DNA from 3 places in the Hornefia porci genome. Region 3 is predicted to be linked to each of the others. Evidence: predicted binding sites of a transcription regulator. Region 3 holds the regulator's gene; each other region holds the start of a gene.
What was found. The regulator LexA, encoded in region 3, represses DNA repair genes until DNA is damaged. The targets are predictions, from matches to a motif close to AGAACANNTGTTCT.

Region 1: ruvC (crossover junction endodeoxyribonuclease RuvC) is a predicted target of LexA. The motif match lies at 2,284-2,297, and genes of this name have one in related genera.
Region 2: recA (recombinase RecA) is a predicted target of LexA. The motif match lies at 2,470-2,483, and genes of this name have one in related genera.

Annotation. Positions count from the first base shown of each region.
Region 1 is NZ_MJIE01000001.1:480,041-485,815, forward strand. It holds partial or broken gene ruvB (Holliday junction branch migration DNA helicase RuvB) at 32-1,113, opposite strand; gene ruvA (Holliday junction branch migration protein RuvA) at 1,129-1,722, opposite strand; gene ruvC (crossover junction endodeoxyribonuclease RuvC) at 1,719-2,240, opposite strand; gene BHK98_RS02195 (arginine repressor) at 2,404-2,868, shown strand; gene recN (DNA repair protein RecN) at 2,877-4,496, shown strand; gene BHK98_RS02205 (NAD(P)-binding protein) at 5,133-5,775, opposite strand, start outside.
Region 2 is NZ_MJIE01000001.1:356,058-361,832, reverse strand. It holds gene rimO (30S ribosomal protein S12 methylthiotransferase RimO) at 1-1,144, shown strand, start outside; gene pgsA (CDP-diacylglycerol--glycerol-3-phosphate 3-phosphatidyltransferase) at 1,146-1,703, shown strand; gene BHK98_RS01555 (CinA family protein) at 1,700-2,242, shown strand; gene recA (recombinase RecA) at 2,499-3,587, shown strand; gene BHK98_RS01545 (transglutaminase-like domain-containing protein) at 3,609-5,075, shown strand; partial or broken gene rplU (50S ribosomal protein L21) at 5,235-5,537, shown strand.
Region 3 is NZ_MJIE01000001.1:781,695-787,469, forward strand. It holds gene BHK98_RS03710 (Na+/H+ antiporter NhaC family protein) at 1-934, opposite strand, end outside; gene BHK98_RS03715 (Na+/H+ antiporter NhaC family protein) at 1,267-2,616, shown strand; gene lexA (transcriptional repressor LexA) at 2,875-3,561, shown strand; gene BHK98_RS03725 (vWA domain-containing protein) at 3,767-4,957, opposite strand; gene BHK98_RS03730 (AAA family ATPase) at 4,962-5,771, opposite strand.

The DNA.
Region 1 (5,775 bases), 300 kb from region 3:
CAAGGCTGTACCCGCCGCGCTTTTCACGGCGCTACAGAAACTTGATCTGCGCATCTTTTTCTTCACCTTCCCCGGCGTGCTCTTCCTCCTCTGAGAATTCACGGCGGTCGTCCTCATAGGGATATCTCAGACCCATATGCTCATATCCCAGCCGGGAGACCATGCGTCCCTTCTGGGTGCGGTAGAGCAGTCCGGTCTGGATCAGATATGGTTCATAGGCGTCCTCTATGGTGATTCGCTCCTCCCCGATAGAGGCTGCGATTGTATCGATACCCACCGGTCCGCCGCCGAACCGGTCGATGATTGTAGACAGGATCTCACGGTCCAGACGCTCCAGTCCCAGACTGTCCACCCCAAGCGCTTTCAGCCCTTCCTTTGTTATCGCCAGATCGATCCGCCCGTTCCCCGCACCTGGGAGAAATCTCGGATCCGCTTCAGAAGACGGTTCGCGATGCGGGGAGTCCCCCGTGAACACTGCGCCATCAGAAGCGTCGCGTCCTCGTCGATCTCCACGCCCATCAGCCGCGCCGAACGCCTGATGATGTCCGCCAGTTCTTCCTTTTTATAAATCTCAAACTTGCTGATGACTCCGAACCGGTCCCGCAGCGGGGCTGACAGACTGCCCGCGCGGGTCGTCGCACCGATCAGCGTGAAACGGGCGATATCCAGACGAATAGACCGGGCGGACGGTCCCTTTCCGATGATGATGTCCAGTGCGTAGTCCTCCATGGCGGAATACAGCACCTCCTCCACACTGCGGTTCAGCCGGTGGATTTCATCAATGAACAGAACGTCGTTATCGTTCAGATTGGTCAGAATCGCCGCCAGATCTCCGGCTCGCCCGATCGCTGGACCGGAGGTAATCTTAATATCCACGCCCAGCTCGTTTGCGATGATTCCCGCCAGCGTCGTCTTGCCGAGTCCCGGGGGGCCGTAGAACAAAACATGATCCAGGGGCTCTCCCCGCAGTTTCGCCGCTTCAATAAAGACTTTCAGGTTGCCCTTGGCGTCCGTCTGTCCGATAAAATCCTCCAGATGCTGCGGCCGCAGGAGAACCTCCTGCCCGGCCTCCGCAGCGCCCGCACTGGATTGCGTAATTCTCTCTGATTCCATGATCTGCTCGCTCCGTTACATCTGCTTCAACGCGTTTTTAATATATTCCTCCGCACTGAGTCCCTCTGCTCCAACCTTTCCTACCGCGTTTTCCGCTTCGCTCCTGCTGTATCCCAGGGCCATCAGCGCATTCACCGCTTCGGAACGTTCACTGGTGAATACCGCAGTGCCCTCCGCGGCAGACTCCGGACTGAATTCACCGAAATCTCCCACCTTGTCCTTCAGATCCAGAATCACGCGTTCCGCGGTCTTCTTTCCCACGCCGCTGGCCGCCGAAACAGCCTTTGTATCCCCGGCCGCAATCGCTCTGCGGAGCTCCATCTGAGGCAGAATCCCCATAATAGACATCCCTGCCTTGGCGCCCACGCCGTTCACCGTGATCAGGAGGCGGAAAAGTTCCAGCTCATCCCTGCTCTCAAAGCCGTACAGACTCATATCATCCTCTCTGACGATCATCAGAGTATATACCTTCACCTCAGCGCCTTCAGGATTCTTATACAGTCCGGAATTCGCGGGAAGGCTGACCAGAAATCCGATGCCGGACGCGGTTTCGATCACTGCGGTCCCGTCCGGATTCGGATGAAAGCTTCCCCTTAGAAAACGTATCATATTATCCTTTTCATTCCTCTCTTTTTCAGTTTCTCCAGCCTCTGAACGGCTCCCGCCGAATGGCCGTGGCAGATTGCGGCGGCAACCGCATCCGCTGTATCGTCCGGCCTGGGAACCTGCTCCAGATTCAGAATGGTCTTGACCATGGCCTGAACCTGTTTTTTGTCCGCGCGGCCGTATCCCACCAGCGCCTGCTTGATCTGAAGCGGCGTATATTCATACACGTCCAGGCCTCCGTTGACGCACGCCAATATGGCGACGCCTCTGGCCTCCCCGACATGAATTACCGTCTTCGCGTTGTTATTAAAAAACAGTTCTTCTATGGACGCTTCCTCCGGGCGGTACCTCTCGATGACGGCCGTAAGCTCCGAATACAGATGCCGGAGCCGAAGAGGCATCTCCACTCCCGCATCGGTTGTAATTGAGCCGTAGTCAACGGCTCTGAAGCGGTTCCCCTTCATATCCAGTACGGACCATCCCATGATTGCGTAGCCCGGGTCGATTCCAAGTATTCTCATCCGTTACCTCTCCTGCTTTGACTGTTTCATCAATTATACTATAAGAACAGATGTTTGTCTATCCTGGGATAATAATTAGCATTCCATTTTTTGCATAATTGTGCTATAATATTCACATATTACCGATTTGTACAATTCTTTTTCGATAATCGGGGAGGAAATTATGCGTTATTCAAGGCAGAACAAAATATTGGAGCTGATTGCCAACAATGAGATTGAAACTCAGGACAAACTGGCAAGTATGCTGAAAAAGGAAGGATTCGACGTTACACAGGCAACAATTTCCAGAGACATCAAGGAGCTGCAGCTGATTAAAGTTCTCTCTGCGAGCGGAAAGTATAAATATGCAGTCAGTACCCGACACGATGCGCCGATTTCGGACCGGTTCGTGAAGATTTTCCGGGAAACCATCATTTCCTTCGCATCGGCGCAGAACCTGATCGTCATCAAGACGCTGTCCGGCTGCGGACCGGCCGCCGGAGAGGCTATCGACTGCATCGGGCTGCCGCACGTCGTGGGCTCTATCGCAGGGGACAACACCCTGCTGCTTGTCGTTGACAAAGAGGAGCACGTTGAGGAGATTCTCTCCATTTTCAACGACATGCTCATTATGAAGAACAAAAAATAATCCGAGTCATGATACAACATCTCTTAATACAGAATTTTGCGATCATCGAAAATACAGAGATTGAATTTGAAGACGGTCTGAATATCATCACAGGCGAAACAGGCTCCGGTAAATCCATCGTGATTGAAGCCGTGAGCCTGGCGCTGGGAGCGCGGGCAGACTCGTCTTTTGTGCGCAGCGGAAAAGATAAAGCCGTCATTCAGCTGGCCGCCTCTCTCGACGGTCAGGACTATGTGATCACCCGGGAGATTTCCGCCGCCGGAAAGAATCTGTGCCGCCTGAACGGACAGCTGGTCACCCTGGGCGAAATCGCAGCGCTGGCTTCCCGGATCGCGGACATCCACGGTCAGTACGACAATCAGAATCTGCGGGATCCCCGGCAGCACCTCGCTCTCGTCGACCAGTACCGGGACGCCGGGATCAGCCCTCTGCGTGCGGAATTCGATGCGGCGTATGCGGCGTACAAAGAAAGCCGCAGGCAACTGGACGCCCTGCTCAGGTCGGAGAAGGAAAGCCGGAAAAAAGCAGATTTTTATCGGTTCGAGCTGGCGGAAATCCAGCGGGTGGATCCCCGGCCGGAGGAGGACGAAGAGCTTACTGAGCAGATTGCGATCCTGCAGAACAGCGAAAAGATTTTCAGCGCTGTTGAATCCGCCTACGGACCGCTGGACGAAAACGAGTTTAACGTGCTTTCCTCAATGGGAAATATTCAGTACAGCCTGGAAAGCATCCGGAGCTTTTCCCGGGAGTTTGCGGAAACTGCTGACATTTTCAACGATGCATATTACGGACTGCAGGATGTGGCTGCCCGGCTCGCCGGCATCCGGGAACAGATATCTTTCCGGCCGGAGGAGCTCGATAAGCTGATTTCCAGACTGGATCAGATCGATGAGCTGAAAAAGAAATACGGCGGCTCCATCGGCGATGTGCTGGCGTACCGCGACAAAATACAGCAGGAGCTCTCTCAGCTTGAAAACTTCGATGAACTCCGCGGAGCGCTGGAGCAGGAGACAAAGCAGAGGCTCCGGGCGCTCCGCGCCTCCGCCGCCGCACTGACCGAAGTCCGGCAGGCAAGCGCGGAAGCTCTGGGAAAGGCCATCGAAGCCGAGCTTCACGACCTGAATTTCGACAGCGCCAGATTCGAGATCCGCATTTCCGCCGCGCCGGCAATTTCCGCGGAGGGAGGCGACGAAGCTGAGTTCCTGATTTCCACCAATCGCGGAGAACCGCTGAAGCCTCTGATCCGGGTAGCCTCAGGCGGCGAAATTTCCCGTATCATGCTGGCAATCAAAAATATCACCGGCACCTATGAGAAAATCCCGACCATGATCTTCGACGAGATCGACGCCGGGATCAGCGGTATTACGGCAAGCATCGTCGGCCGAAAGCTGCGGGAGATTTCCGCCTCTCATCAGATCATCTGCATCACCCACCTGCCGCAGATCGCCGCCTGTGGAGACGCCAATTATAGGATCTGCAAGGAAACCGACGCGAACAGCACGTACACTCACGTGGACCGGCTGGATGAGGAGGCCGCTGTTGATGAAATCGCGCGCCTGCTGGGCGGCGAGATAATTACGGAAACCACACGCAGGAGCGCGCGTGAGCTTATCTCCGGAAAGAAATAATGTTCCTGCATCAATGAACAAATGAAAACAGTCCCCCGCATCAGTGTTCATCGCCGATGCGGGGATTTTACCGCCGAAAAAAAGCTCCTCCGCGCCTGACGCAGGGGTTTTCCCTTTGCAGCATTTCCCAAGATAGGGACAACTGCTGCAGTCATCGCACCCTTACACCCGGCTTTTCGATACATAACCGTTTTGCCGTTTTTTTGCCGGCTGGACCGATAGTTTAATTCCTTCCCGTTTCTGCAGATACAACGATCTCTCTCCACATCATATTTCATGGAGAGACGGTATTTCATCTCTTTCTGGTATTTACGGAACTTTTTTTTAGCTTGAAAGAGGGCTGCTCTTGAAGTATTCCGGGCGCGCGGCAATGCGATATCCGCAGGAGCAGATGCAGGAAGACACGAAGTGAAGCAGAAGAATAGCTAAGTCCCAGGAACTGTTTGAGCAGCAGTTATACTGCGAGTTTTCCCGGGACTCTATTCTTCCTGAGCTGAGTGCCCTGATATGCCTGCGACGAGGACCTGGCAGAACCGCGCGCCCGGCATACGAAAAGGGCTGTCCCATTTTGAGACAGCCCCTCTTTCGCAGGTTTGCATAATATTATATTACGTTACGCATTTGTCCGTGCCAGGGTTATATGGTAGCTTTTACCGGAGTCGGGATGCGCTCTGCGGTCTGCCGCATCATCGCGTCCGTGCAGGCAAGCTCATCGATGAGCTTCGCGTCCTCCGCCGCTCTGAATTTCGGTTCACAGGGCTTCAGCGCACCGCCCAGGATTTCACCTTCCTCCGCATATTTGTACATCGGAACCGCATCATTCATCTCCTCAGAGATATCGTATTCATCCTCAAAGGAGAATTCCTCCTCGAATACGTGCGCAAGCTCTGCCGCAATCTCCCAGTTGCTGAAATCAACATCTTCATCGATAGCGGGTTCAACCGGCATCAGTCTCCGCTCGGTATTCGTGTAGGTTCCCGACGCGCTGGCGAATCCGGTCCCCGGAAGGACAACGTCCGCCTTTTTCGCGGTCTCCGTCATCATGACGTCGGACACGCCCAGGAACTCCAGGCCGGACAGGTCCGCATCCGTCGGATCCTCGCCGAAGATCAGCAGTCCCTTCAGACCATCCATCGCTTCAGCTCCCGCGTAGATGCCGAGATCCACCAGTCCCTGAGAATTGTTCTTAGGCTTCACTTCCAGGATTCCGTCGCGCGGCGTACCGATATGACCGGACAGCATCGCGATTTCACCGATCAGCCGCGCCGCCTCTGTGGAC
Region 2 (5,775 bases), 430 kb from region 3:
GATTTTCCGTATGGCGGAGCAGAAGGGGAAGGACAGGAGACTGATCGTTTCAGGCTGCCTTGTACAGCGGTATCCGCAGGAGCTTTTTGACGAGCTTCCTGAGGTGGACGGATTTTTGGGCGTTAACGACTACGATCGTCTCCCGCAGCTTCTGGATCAGTTGACAAAACCGGGGGCAGAGCGTTTTGTCGTCAGCAATCCCTGCGACCTGACCGCCATCGAACAGGAGCACCGGCGTCTGCCGGAAAATCCGTATACCGCCTACCTGAAAATTGCAGAGGGCTGCGACAATGCATGCGCCTACTGTGTGATTCCCAGGATTCGCGGTCCCTACAGAAGCAGGAAGCCGGAAGCGGTGATGGAAGAAGCCCGGCGGCTCGCGGAGGCAGGATGCCGGGAGCTGATTCTGATCGCTCAGGATCTGACTTATTACGGAACGGATTTCCGGGGAAAACCTGCTCTCGCAGAGCTTCTCCGCAGTCTGTGCCGCATCGACGGGATTCAATGGATCCGTCTGATGTACTGCTATGAGGACAGGATCACAGATGAACTGATTCAGGCCATTGCGGAGGAAGACAAAATCTGCAACTATATCGACATTCCGATCCAGCATGCCAGTGACCGGATCCTCAGCCGCATGAACCGGCACTCGACGGAGGCTTCGCTGCGCGGAACTATAGATCGGCTGCGTAATGCGATTCCGGATATTCATATCCGCACGACACTGATCGTCGGATTTCCGGGAGAGACCGATGAAGATTTTGACATTCTGTACCGTTTTGCAGAGGATGAACGGTTCGCCAGGCTCGGCGTCTTCCCTTATTCCAGAGAGGATGGGACCGCTGCAGCGGAAATGCCTGATCAGGTTCCGGAGGAAATCAAACAGCAGCGGCTTGACAGCATCATGATGCGCCAGATGGAAATTTCGCTGGAAAACAACCGGAGCAGGCTCGGACAGGTTCTGGAGGTGATGGTGGATGAGACTGACGCGGACGGCTCCTGTATCGGACGGACACGCTATGACGCCCCGGATATCGATAATTCGGTGATTTTTACACCTCTGAGGGAGCACCGTCCGGGAGACATCGTTAATGTGGAGATTTTAGAGGCCTTTGATTATGATCTGGAAGGCCGGGAGGTTTAGAATGAATTTACCGAACAAACTGACGGTCTGCCGTATGGTCGCGGTACCGTTTTTCATCGCCGCGTATCTGACCGGATACTTTGTTGTCGCGCTGATCATCTTTATTGCGGCGTCATTCACGGATATGCTTGACGGAAAAATCGCCAGGAAATACAATCTGGTTTCCAATTTCGGAAAAATCATGGATCCTCTGGCAGACAAAATTCTGGTGTACTCCGCGTTTTGCCTGATGATCGGCGACGGAACGATTCCTGCCTGGATGCTGATCGTCATCCTCGCCCGCGAATTTGTTGTCAGCGGCGTCCGTACTGTTGCGGCGTCCGATGGAATCGTCATCGCGGCGGCCATGAGCGGCAAAGCCAAGACAGTGCTCCAGATGATCGCAGTCCCTCTGCTGCTGCTCATGCTGGCGCTGAAAGGAAACGCCGGCGGCGCGGAACAGATTATTTACTATCTGGCATACGGATTCCTCTGGGCGTCGCTGATCATGACTGTCTACTCAGGAATCGAATATATCGTCAAAAACAGCAATGTGTTTAAGGAAGAAAGCAGATCATGAGCGGCAGAAGAACTGAGGCGGAGGAAGTTTTTTTCAGCGAAGGACTCTTCAGCACATCAGAACGTCTGCTGATCCGGTCGGCCGGAAGAGAGCTCGTGGAAAGGCAGATTACAATCTCCTGCTGTGAATCCTGTACCGGCGGGCTGTTCGCGGCAGCGCTGACCGGCGTTCCCGGAATCTCACGCGTGTTTGACAGAGGACTGGTCACCTATACGGAGCGCGCCAAGATAGAGGAACTCGGCGTCAAGAAGGAAACGCTGGAGGCTCATACGGTTTACAGTGCGGAGGTCGCCCGGGAGATGGCGGAAGGCCTGTACAGGAAGACGGGGAGCGATATCTGCGTTTCCGTAACCGGGATCGCCGGACCGGACGGGGCACTCCCCGGAAAGCCGGTGGGGACAGTTTATATCGGCTGCTGCCATTGCGGAAAGATCCGGATTGAGAAACTGGAGACAGGCAGCCGGAGCCGGAGCCGGAATCGCCACGATGCGGTTCTCGCTATGCTCCGTCTGGTCATGAACACTCTGAAAGAAGAATAAATTGACATTAAATGGTAATCGTGATATAGTGTGGTTACCATTTATTTACATATTATTCAGATACAGATTTCACCCGGCGCGGCTTTCAGCCGGAAACCGCATCATATTTTTCGCGTAAAAACCCGTGCACAGAGAGCTGTGCTGCGGCATCCGGACGGGAAAGAAGCACGAGTGACCGACGGTTAAGAAGGACTTGACAAAAGACAGGTTTCATGTAGAATAAAATAAGAACAAATGTTCTTTGTGGAGGTAAGGAATGGCAAAAGCAACAGAAAAGGATTCGCGGGAGAAGGCGCTGAATGATGCACTGTCCCGTATTCAGAAGCAGTTCGGGCAGGGCGCGGTCATGAAATTGGGAGACGCAAGCGCGCATATGAATATAGAGACGATTTCCACCGGTTCTCTGAGTCTTGATATGGCGACGGGAGTGGGCGGCGTACCGAGAGGAAGAGTCATCGAGATTTACGGACCGGAATCCTCCGGCAAAACCACGCTGACGCTTCACATCGTGGCGGAAGCGCAGAAGGCCGGCGGTAAAGCCGCGTTTATCGATGCAGAGCACGCGCTGGATCCGGTTTACGCGAAGAATCTCGGGGTGCAGATTGACGACCTTCTGGTTTCACAGCCGGATACCGGAGAGCAGGCTCTTGAGATCTGCGATATGCTGGCCAGCAGCGGCGCTATCGATGTAATCGTCATCGACTCTGTCGCAGCCCTGGTTCCGAAGGCGGAGATCCAGGGGGAGATGGGCGACTCCCACGTCGGTCTGCAGGCGAGACTGATGTCGCAGGCCCTCCGCAAGCTGACGGGAACTGTGAACAGAACCAACACCTGCGTCATCTTCATCAATCAGCTCCGTGAGAAGGTCGGCGTCATGTTCGGCAATCCGGAGGTTACAACCGGAGGACGCGCGCTGAAATTCTACTCTTCCATGCGCATGGACGTAAGACGGATAGAGACCATCAAGCAGGGCGATCAGATGCTCGGCAATCGCACCCGCGTTAAAATCGTAAAGAATAAGGTTGCTCCGCCTTTTAAAAAGGCGGAATTCGACATCATGTACGGCAGGGGTATTTCGCTGTCCGGCGATGTGCTCGACTGTGCTGTCAACGAAGGAATCGTGAAAAAGGCGGGTTCCTGGTTCAGCTATAACGGCGACCGCATCGGACAGGGACGTGAAAACGTAAAGAACTATCTGGAGGCCAATCCGGAAATTCTGGAGGAGATCCGCCGGAAGGTCATGGACACTCTTGACGCCGGAGAGGAGAAGACCGCAGATGCACCCGATACGCCCGCGGTCCCGGAAGACATCATCGTCGATGAGGACGGCGTAATCATCGAATAGACTTTCGCAGAGCAGACTGTTATGAAACAGCAGAAGGGAGACTCTTCCATGCAGAACGATGAACTTAAATATCTGACCGTTCCACTCCCCGGAGATATTCTGGCCGAACGGATGAGCGGGCATTTTGAGAATGAAATCAGAATGATTCAGTTCCGCCTTTCCGACCGTTCGCTGTCCCGGGCGATGAGATCTCGTCTGGAATATGAACTGGAAAACATCACGGTACTGCGCAAGCGGTACGCGGTCTCCCCGGACGAGGCCGTAAAAATGATGCGGGAAATCATTCCTGATTTTACCGCGGAGGAGCTTGAGACGCTCCGCATTCAGTCGCGCGCCGACTGGATCTATCTGAATGGAGAGATCCGATTCATAGACAGCTTTCGCGGTACGCTGCTGGAAACCTATCCGGAATACCGCAGACGTGCCCGCAGACCGGAGGAGAATTCCCGGCTGAAGGACGAATGCGTTGAAAAATCCGGCACGGCGAATTGCCTGGCGGCGCATATCCATATCATACACAGTATTCGAATCGACGGCGAAGACGTCCGGGAGGGAGAACCTCTGCTGGTTCATATGCCTTTCCCGCATGAGACTACGGAAATCAGTGATGTCCGTTTGATCCGGTCTTCACAGAAACCGGCCAGGCTTCCGGAAGAAGACGAGCTGCAGCCGACGGTCTGCTTCCGGGATACGGCCGCACAGGGCATGACCTTTGAAATCGAATATTCGCTGACCACGACATATCCCGTTACCGACATGGAAACGCTCGGCAGAATCACAGACGGAATCGCGCTGGTCCCGCCGACAGGCACAGCGGATGATTACAGACTCAGCGTGCCGGGGCAGGGGATAATCGAATATCCGGAGAATGTTAAACCCTATCTTGCGGAGAAGCTCCCGCATATCATTTTCTCTCCATATCTGAAAGCTCTTTCAGACGAGATCTGCGGAGATGAATATTCGCCGCTGAGCAGGGCGAGACTGATTTATGATTTTGTGACAACCCGGATGGAATATCGCTTTATGCGTGATTATTTCGCGGTCGAGAGCATCGCGGAATCTGCGGCGGCATCGCTGCGCGGAGACTGCGGCGTGCAGGCGATACTCTTCATCGCGCTGTGCCGGATCAGCGGGATTCCCGCCCGCTGGCAGTCCGGACTCATCGCTTCCCCTGAGCATGTCGGGGAGCATGACTGGGCAATGTTCTGGATTCCGGAAGCCGGATGGCTGTATACTGATCCGTCCTACGGAAACTCAGCCTGCTCGGAAGGCAATACGGCGCAGTGGAACTTCTATTTCGGAAATCTGGATCCGTATCGCATTCCGATCAACAACGATATGCAGGCAGAGCTTATACCGGAAAAGAAGTTTTCGCGGATAGACCCCATCGATAATCAGTGCGGAGAGGCGGAATGCGAGAGTGCGGGAATCCGCCTGAACGGACTTCACCGGACCTATACCGGCGTGGACATCCGCCTGCAGGATTGAAAATCCGGGACTGAAATTCCGCCCGAGGGGCTGAAAATCGTTTGACAAGCCTTCTTTTATATGCTAAACTGTCTAAGTTAGACCGCTCGGAAAGGGTTCTTTTAAAGTGCTTATGCGCTGCCCGAAAAGGCGAGACTGGTAAGAGGAGGTAACAGAAATATGTATGCAGTAATTGAAACCGGCGGAAAGCAGTACCGCGTTCAGGAAGGCGATGTGCTTTCTGTTGAAAAGCTGGGAGTTGAGGCAGGCGAGCTTGTCGCTTTCGACAAAGTTCTCGTGCTGAGTGATGACAACGGAATTCAGGTCGGAACGCCGTATGTGGACGGAGCCAAAGTTGTCGGCGAAGTCAAGGAAAACGGAAAAGGCCAGAAGGTGATCATCTTCAAGTACAAGAGCAAGAAGGATTACAGAAAGAAACAGGGTCACAGACAGCCGTACTCTCTGGTGCAGATCACAAGTCTCACAGGAGAGATGAAGAAGGCTGAGAAGCCGGCAGAGGCGGAAGCGTCCGAATCGAAGGCAGAGGAAGCCGAGGCGCCGGAAGCCAAGGAAAAAAAGGTATCCGCGTCCATGAAGAAGGACGAGCTGATCGCCTATGCGAAGGAACATGATATTGAAATCGATGAGAAGGCCACCAAGGCTGTGATCATTGAGACGATTGAAAACGCTCAGTAGGATTGTCATTCAGTAAGGAGGTGTA
Region 3 (5,775 bases):
TCCCCGAATAGGTACAGGAAATCAGCAGGATCCCGATAATTTCCAGCATAGACACCAGACCGCCTCCGTTGAGAATCCTGCCCAAACCGTTTCCCTCCGCCTGATAACCGATTACACAGATCTGCAGAACCTTCATCAGAGGAACGCCCTGCACCTGCCAGGCCACCAGAATTCCTGCGGCGATGCTGAGTCCCATGGAAATCATGACGCTGACGTGAAGCAGCGGTAGAAGCAGCATGATGACGGCCGGCACGAACGCCCACAGGGAGAGATTGAACGCCGATTCGAATTCCGAAACCAGAGCGCTGTCAACATGACTGATCGGATTCCGCACAGACAGAACCGCATAGACGACAAAACACAGTGCCAGCGGAACGACAGCAGTACGCATCATGACACGGACATTGTCGAAAATCTTTGTTCCCGTGATCCCCGCCACCATGTTCGCGCTGGACGAAACCGGAGATCCCCGATCCCCGAAATAGACGCCGCTCATCAGTACGCCGGCGGTGATCAGCGGATCCACGCCTCCGCTTCTGGCAAGCGTCATGAAGATGACCCCCACCGTCCCGGCAACCCCGAAGGATGTTCCCAGCGCATAGCTGAGCAGACAGGACAGGAGAAACGTAATAATCAGAAACGCCGACGGCGTAATGATCTTAATCCCGTAATACACAAAAATCGTAATCGTGCCGCTCACCCTCCAGGCTGCTGTGATGAAACCGATCACACACATCACCTCAATGACGATGAGCGATTCCCGGGCTCCGCGGATTCCCATCCCGCAGAGCTTCCGCAGCGTATATCCCCGGTACAGCCCCACCGCCGCGAACGCCGCCAGCCCCGCAAGCAGCGCGAGGATCATAGAGGCTCCGCTGATCAGGGCGGCGACCATACATCCTACAAAAATACAAAACGCAATCAGAAGATCCATTTCTCACTCCTACTCCAAAACAGTTACTGAAACAAGTTTATCACAGCCCTTTTTATTTGTAAATCCGCCGCTCCCGCGAGTTTGTGCCCCCGCCGTTCCCGCGCGGCTTTCCGTCTGCTCCTGTTTTCTGTCCTGCTCTTTGTTTTCCCTTCACAAATATCCGCGGACTGTGATATAATATAGTGTCTGCTCATTAAGTCCCCGTCGGACTTAATGGGTGCCGACGGCTGTTTGTCAGCAGCGCCGCGGCGCACCATCCAATGGAAGAATGCCCGGCATTGGCAAAATGTTCGCGGCCGTCTGATTTATTGAGATCTTATGGAGGCGTATAAATGGAAAAGAAAACACCGAATGTCAGAGCTCTGGCCCCGATTTTAGTCTTTCTCGTTCTCTATCTGGGAAGCGGGATCTATTATGAGTATATCAGGCCCAGGAGCGGTCAGATGGGCTTCTATGTCATGTCTGTCGTCGTCGCGTTCATGGTGGCTCTGGTTGTGGCCTTTCTTCAGAACCCGAAGCTGTCGTTCGATGAGAAGATTCACGTCTGCGCCAGGGGCATCGGTGATGACAATATCACGATCATGCTGTTTATCTTCCTGATGGCCGGCGCGTTCAGCGGAATTGCCCAGGCCTCCGGCGGAGCGACCAGCACCGCCTATATGCTCCTGAACATCATCCCGCCGAACTTCGCTATTCCCTGTCTGTTTCTGATTGCCTGTCTGATTTCCATGGCCATGGGAACCAGTGTCGGAACGATTACCGTGCTCGTCCCGATTGTCTTTGTCGTAGCCAACAGCGCGGACCTCAGCCTCCCGTTCTGCGTCGGAACAGTCGTCGGCGGCGCCATGTTCGGCGACAACCTGTCCTTCATCTCCGACACCACCATCGCCGCGACCAAGACACAGGGCGTGGAAATGAAAGATAAATTCCGGGTCAATTTCCACATCGCGCTCCCCGCGGCCATCATCACCTTTGTCATCTTGATCGTCGCAGCGATGATGGGAGGCTCCGCTGATCTCCAGCACTATCAGTACAATGTCTGGCAGGCCATCCCGTATTTCGTTGTTCTGCTGGCCTCCCTCTGCGGAATCAACGTCTTTATCGTTCTGGGCTGCGGCACAATCCTATGCGGCGTCGTGGGTCTCGCTACCGGCTCACTCACCATCGCCACGGCGTTCAGCGCCATGGGAGAAGGAACAAAGAATATGTTCGAGACCATGATCGTCACGATCCTGGTCGCCTCCATGGGCTCGCTGATGCGGGAATACGGCGGTTTCGAATGGATTCTTCAGACGATCCGGAACCACTCCAGAACACGTAGAGGCGGCATGCTCGGCATAGGACTGCTGACCGCTCTGATGGATATCGCAACGGCGAATAATACAGTAGCCATAGTGATGGCCGGACCGATCGCGAAGGACATCAGCGCCGAGTTCGGCATCGATCCGCGCAAGACTGCGTCCCTGATCGACATCTTCTCCTGCATATGCCAGGGGATCATTCCCTATGGCGCGCAGCTGCTGATCGCGGCCAGTATCGCCAAAATCACCAGCGTGTCCATCATTCCGTTCCTCTTCTATCAGTTCCTGCTTCTGGTCTGCGTCATCATCTCCATCATCGTCGACAGACCCGTCCGGGAACAGAAAGGCACGAAGGATCTTGAGAACAGAAAAATCAGCTGAGCGTTCCGCTCCCGCGCCGGTTATATGCTGCCGGCGCTTTTTTAATGCGCGTCCGGCCATCGGATGCGCCTGAAATATCAATACGCAGAACGCATATCCGTTGGCCTGCCGCAGGGATTTTCAGACGCTTTATCCGGAAACACGACGCGAACATGCGAACAGAGCCGAACAAAAATCCGGTACGAAGCGCGAACAAATGTTTACTTTTTGTTCGCGCTGTGTTATACTTTGTGTATAAATGATTTACAGGGGGACGCTATGGCAGATTTGAAGGAAAAAGAACAGAAGATACTGGATTTCATGAGAAAGGAAATCCGAACCAAGGGATATCCGCCGACTGTTCGCGAGATATGCGCGGCTGTCGGAATCAAGTCCACCTCTACGGCTCATAAAGCCATCGGCGCTCTGGTGGAGAAGGGCTACCTTCGCAAGGATCCGGCCAAGCCGCGGGCGCTGGTTCTGGTGCCGCAGGAGGAAGACGAGCCGGAAGCCGATACACCGGACGTTCCTGAAAACGCCGCCGCTCCGCCGCAGGCTCCCGATCCGGCGCCGGAACGCGAGGACGTCATCGACATCCCCGTTATCGGACGCGTCGCCGCCGGTACGCCGATCACCGCGGAGGAAAATATGGACGGGACCTTCCCGGTTCCCGCGCAGTTCGTGCAGGGAACCTGTTTCATGCTCCGCGTTCGCGGTGAATCCATGATCAATGTGGGCATCATGGACGGGGATCTGATCCTCGTCGAGCAGCAGAACACCGCGGAAAACGGTGATATTGTGGTTGCCATGATTGACGGATTTGAAAGCGAAGCGACCGTGAAGACCTATTACAGAGAAGATGACCACATCCGCCTTCAGCCGGAAAACGACACCATGAGCCCGATTATCGTCCGGGATGTGAGCATTCAGGGGAAGGTTCGCGGCGTCTTCCGCTACCTGAACTGAGCCGTAACTGAGCCGTGCACAATCCGCCGGAAGCCTGACCTGCCGGCGTCAGCTCAGTCAGCTTAGCCGGCTCCGGTTCCGGCTTAACCGGCCGGTGTTGCTCTATGCCCTTGAAGCAAGGCCGAGAGAGATCCCTTCGGTCCGTTCCGTAAAGGCAGCCGGCCGATAGTCTACTATGCCCTCGAAGCGAGGCAGGCCGACTCGCTTATCGTGAAAGAAGCTTCTGTATCGCGGCGTCCAGCCCGTCGAGCGTCAACTCGTACATCGGAAATACGTCCCGTACCAGTGCGATGGTGCGGGATCCCCACGCATATCCCCAGCGTTCTTTTTTTATGGGATTCAGCCAGACGATATTTTTATAATGTCTCTCCAGTTTTTTTAACCAATCGATGCCGGGTTCTTTGTTGTAGACATACCAGTCCAGATTTCCTCCCCGGGATAATAACTCATAGCTGGACATCGCCGCATCACCCACCAGAATCACCTTATAGTCCGAATCCAGATTTCTGAGCACCCACTCGGTCTCGATCCAGCGGCCGCTCGCGCAGGAGGGATCCGTATAAAGGTAATCATAGACACAGTTATGGAAATAATAGATTTTCAGATCTTTCAGGTGTGTTGAATCGTGCAGCGCCTGAAACAGTCTGCTGCAGAGTTCGCTGTGCTGATACATGGAGCCGCCCGCATCCATCAGCAGAAGCAGCTTGACGGTGTTCTTCCGGGGCTTTTCATAAACAAGTCTCAGAAGTCCTGCATTCTCACAGGTGGCGTCAATGGTCTCATCGATGTCCAGTTCTGTTTTCGCCGTGTCTACCCGGGTGGAAAACTGCCGCAGCTTCCGGAAAGCCATCTGAAACTGACGGGTATCCAGCTCATTATCCTGCCGGAAATCACGGAAATTGCGTTCCTCCGCAATCTGCACCGCCGACCGGTGCCGTCCCGCTCCGCCGACCCGGATTCCCGCAGGATTGTAGCCGCCGTGGCCGAAGGGCGATGTCCCTCCGGTTCCGACCCAGTAATTTCCGCCGTCGTGCTTTTCCTTCTGTTCCTCCAGACGTTCCCGGAACATCTTCTGCAGCGTATCGAAATCAAATTCCTTCGCCCATTCCGGCATATCCTCGAGTTCCCGCTCCAGCTCACCCTGATTCAGCCAGTCCCACAGTTCCTCCGGAAGCTCATCCACCGGCCGGATCGACTGGAAAAAAGCAGCAAACGCCATATCAAATTTGTCGTAGTCGCTCTCCCGTTTCACGAGGACATTCCGGCACAGATAATAAAATTCCCGCAGCGAGTTTCCGGCCAGCCCCCGATCCAGAGCATCCATCAGACAGAGCCATTCGTCCAGCGAAACCTCCAAGCCGTATTCCCTCAGTGTATAGAAAAAATGGATGAACATCAGCTTATCTCCTGTACGCCCTGAGGAGCTCGATATCCTGATTTTTCTTCAGCAGCACGCCCACATAGGGAATTTCCTCCCGGATCCTCTTGACATCGACGCCGCCGATCTGCAGCGCCTGGATCCAGTCCAGCAGCTCCGAGGTGCTCGGTTTCTTCATAATATCATTCATATGGCAGATGTCATAAAACGCCTTCATCGCTTCATCCACCAGTCTCCTGTCGATGTCTCCGTAATGCACCCGGATAATCTCCCGCATCTTCTCCTCATCCGGGAAATCGATGTAATGGAAAATACACCGGCGCAGAAAAGCGTCCGGCAGCTCCTTCTCCGCATTTGACGTGATGATCACCACCGGACGATGTTTTGTTCTCACCGTCGTCTTTGTCTCTGTAATATAGAATTCCATACGGTCCAGCTCCCACAGCAGGTCGTTGGGGAACTCCAGATCCGCCTTATCGATCTCATCGATAAGCAGAACCGCCTGTTCCTCGGAGGTGAACGCCTCACCCAGCCTGCCGAGACGTATGTACCGGGAAATGTCCGAGACGTCCCCTTCGCCGAACTGGCTGTCATACAGGCGCTGCACCGTGTCATAGACGTACAGGCCCTCCTGCGCCCGCGTCGTGGATTTGATGCCCCAGATGTACAGCGGCATCTCCAGCGCGTCGGCGATAGACTGGGCAAGCATGGTCTTTCCCGTTCCGGGCTCTCCCTTGATTAACAAAGGCTTTTCCAGTGCGATCGCCACGTTCACGGCGTTCATCAGTTCTCCGGACGCCACATAGTCATTACTTCCTCTGAATTTTTTCATTATT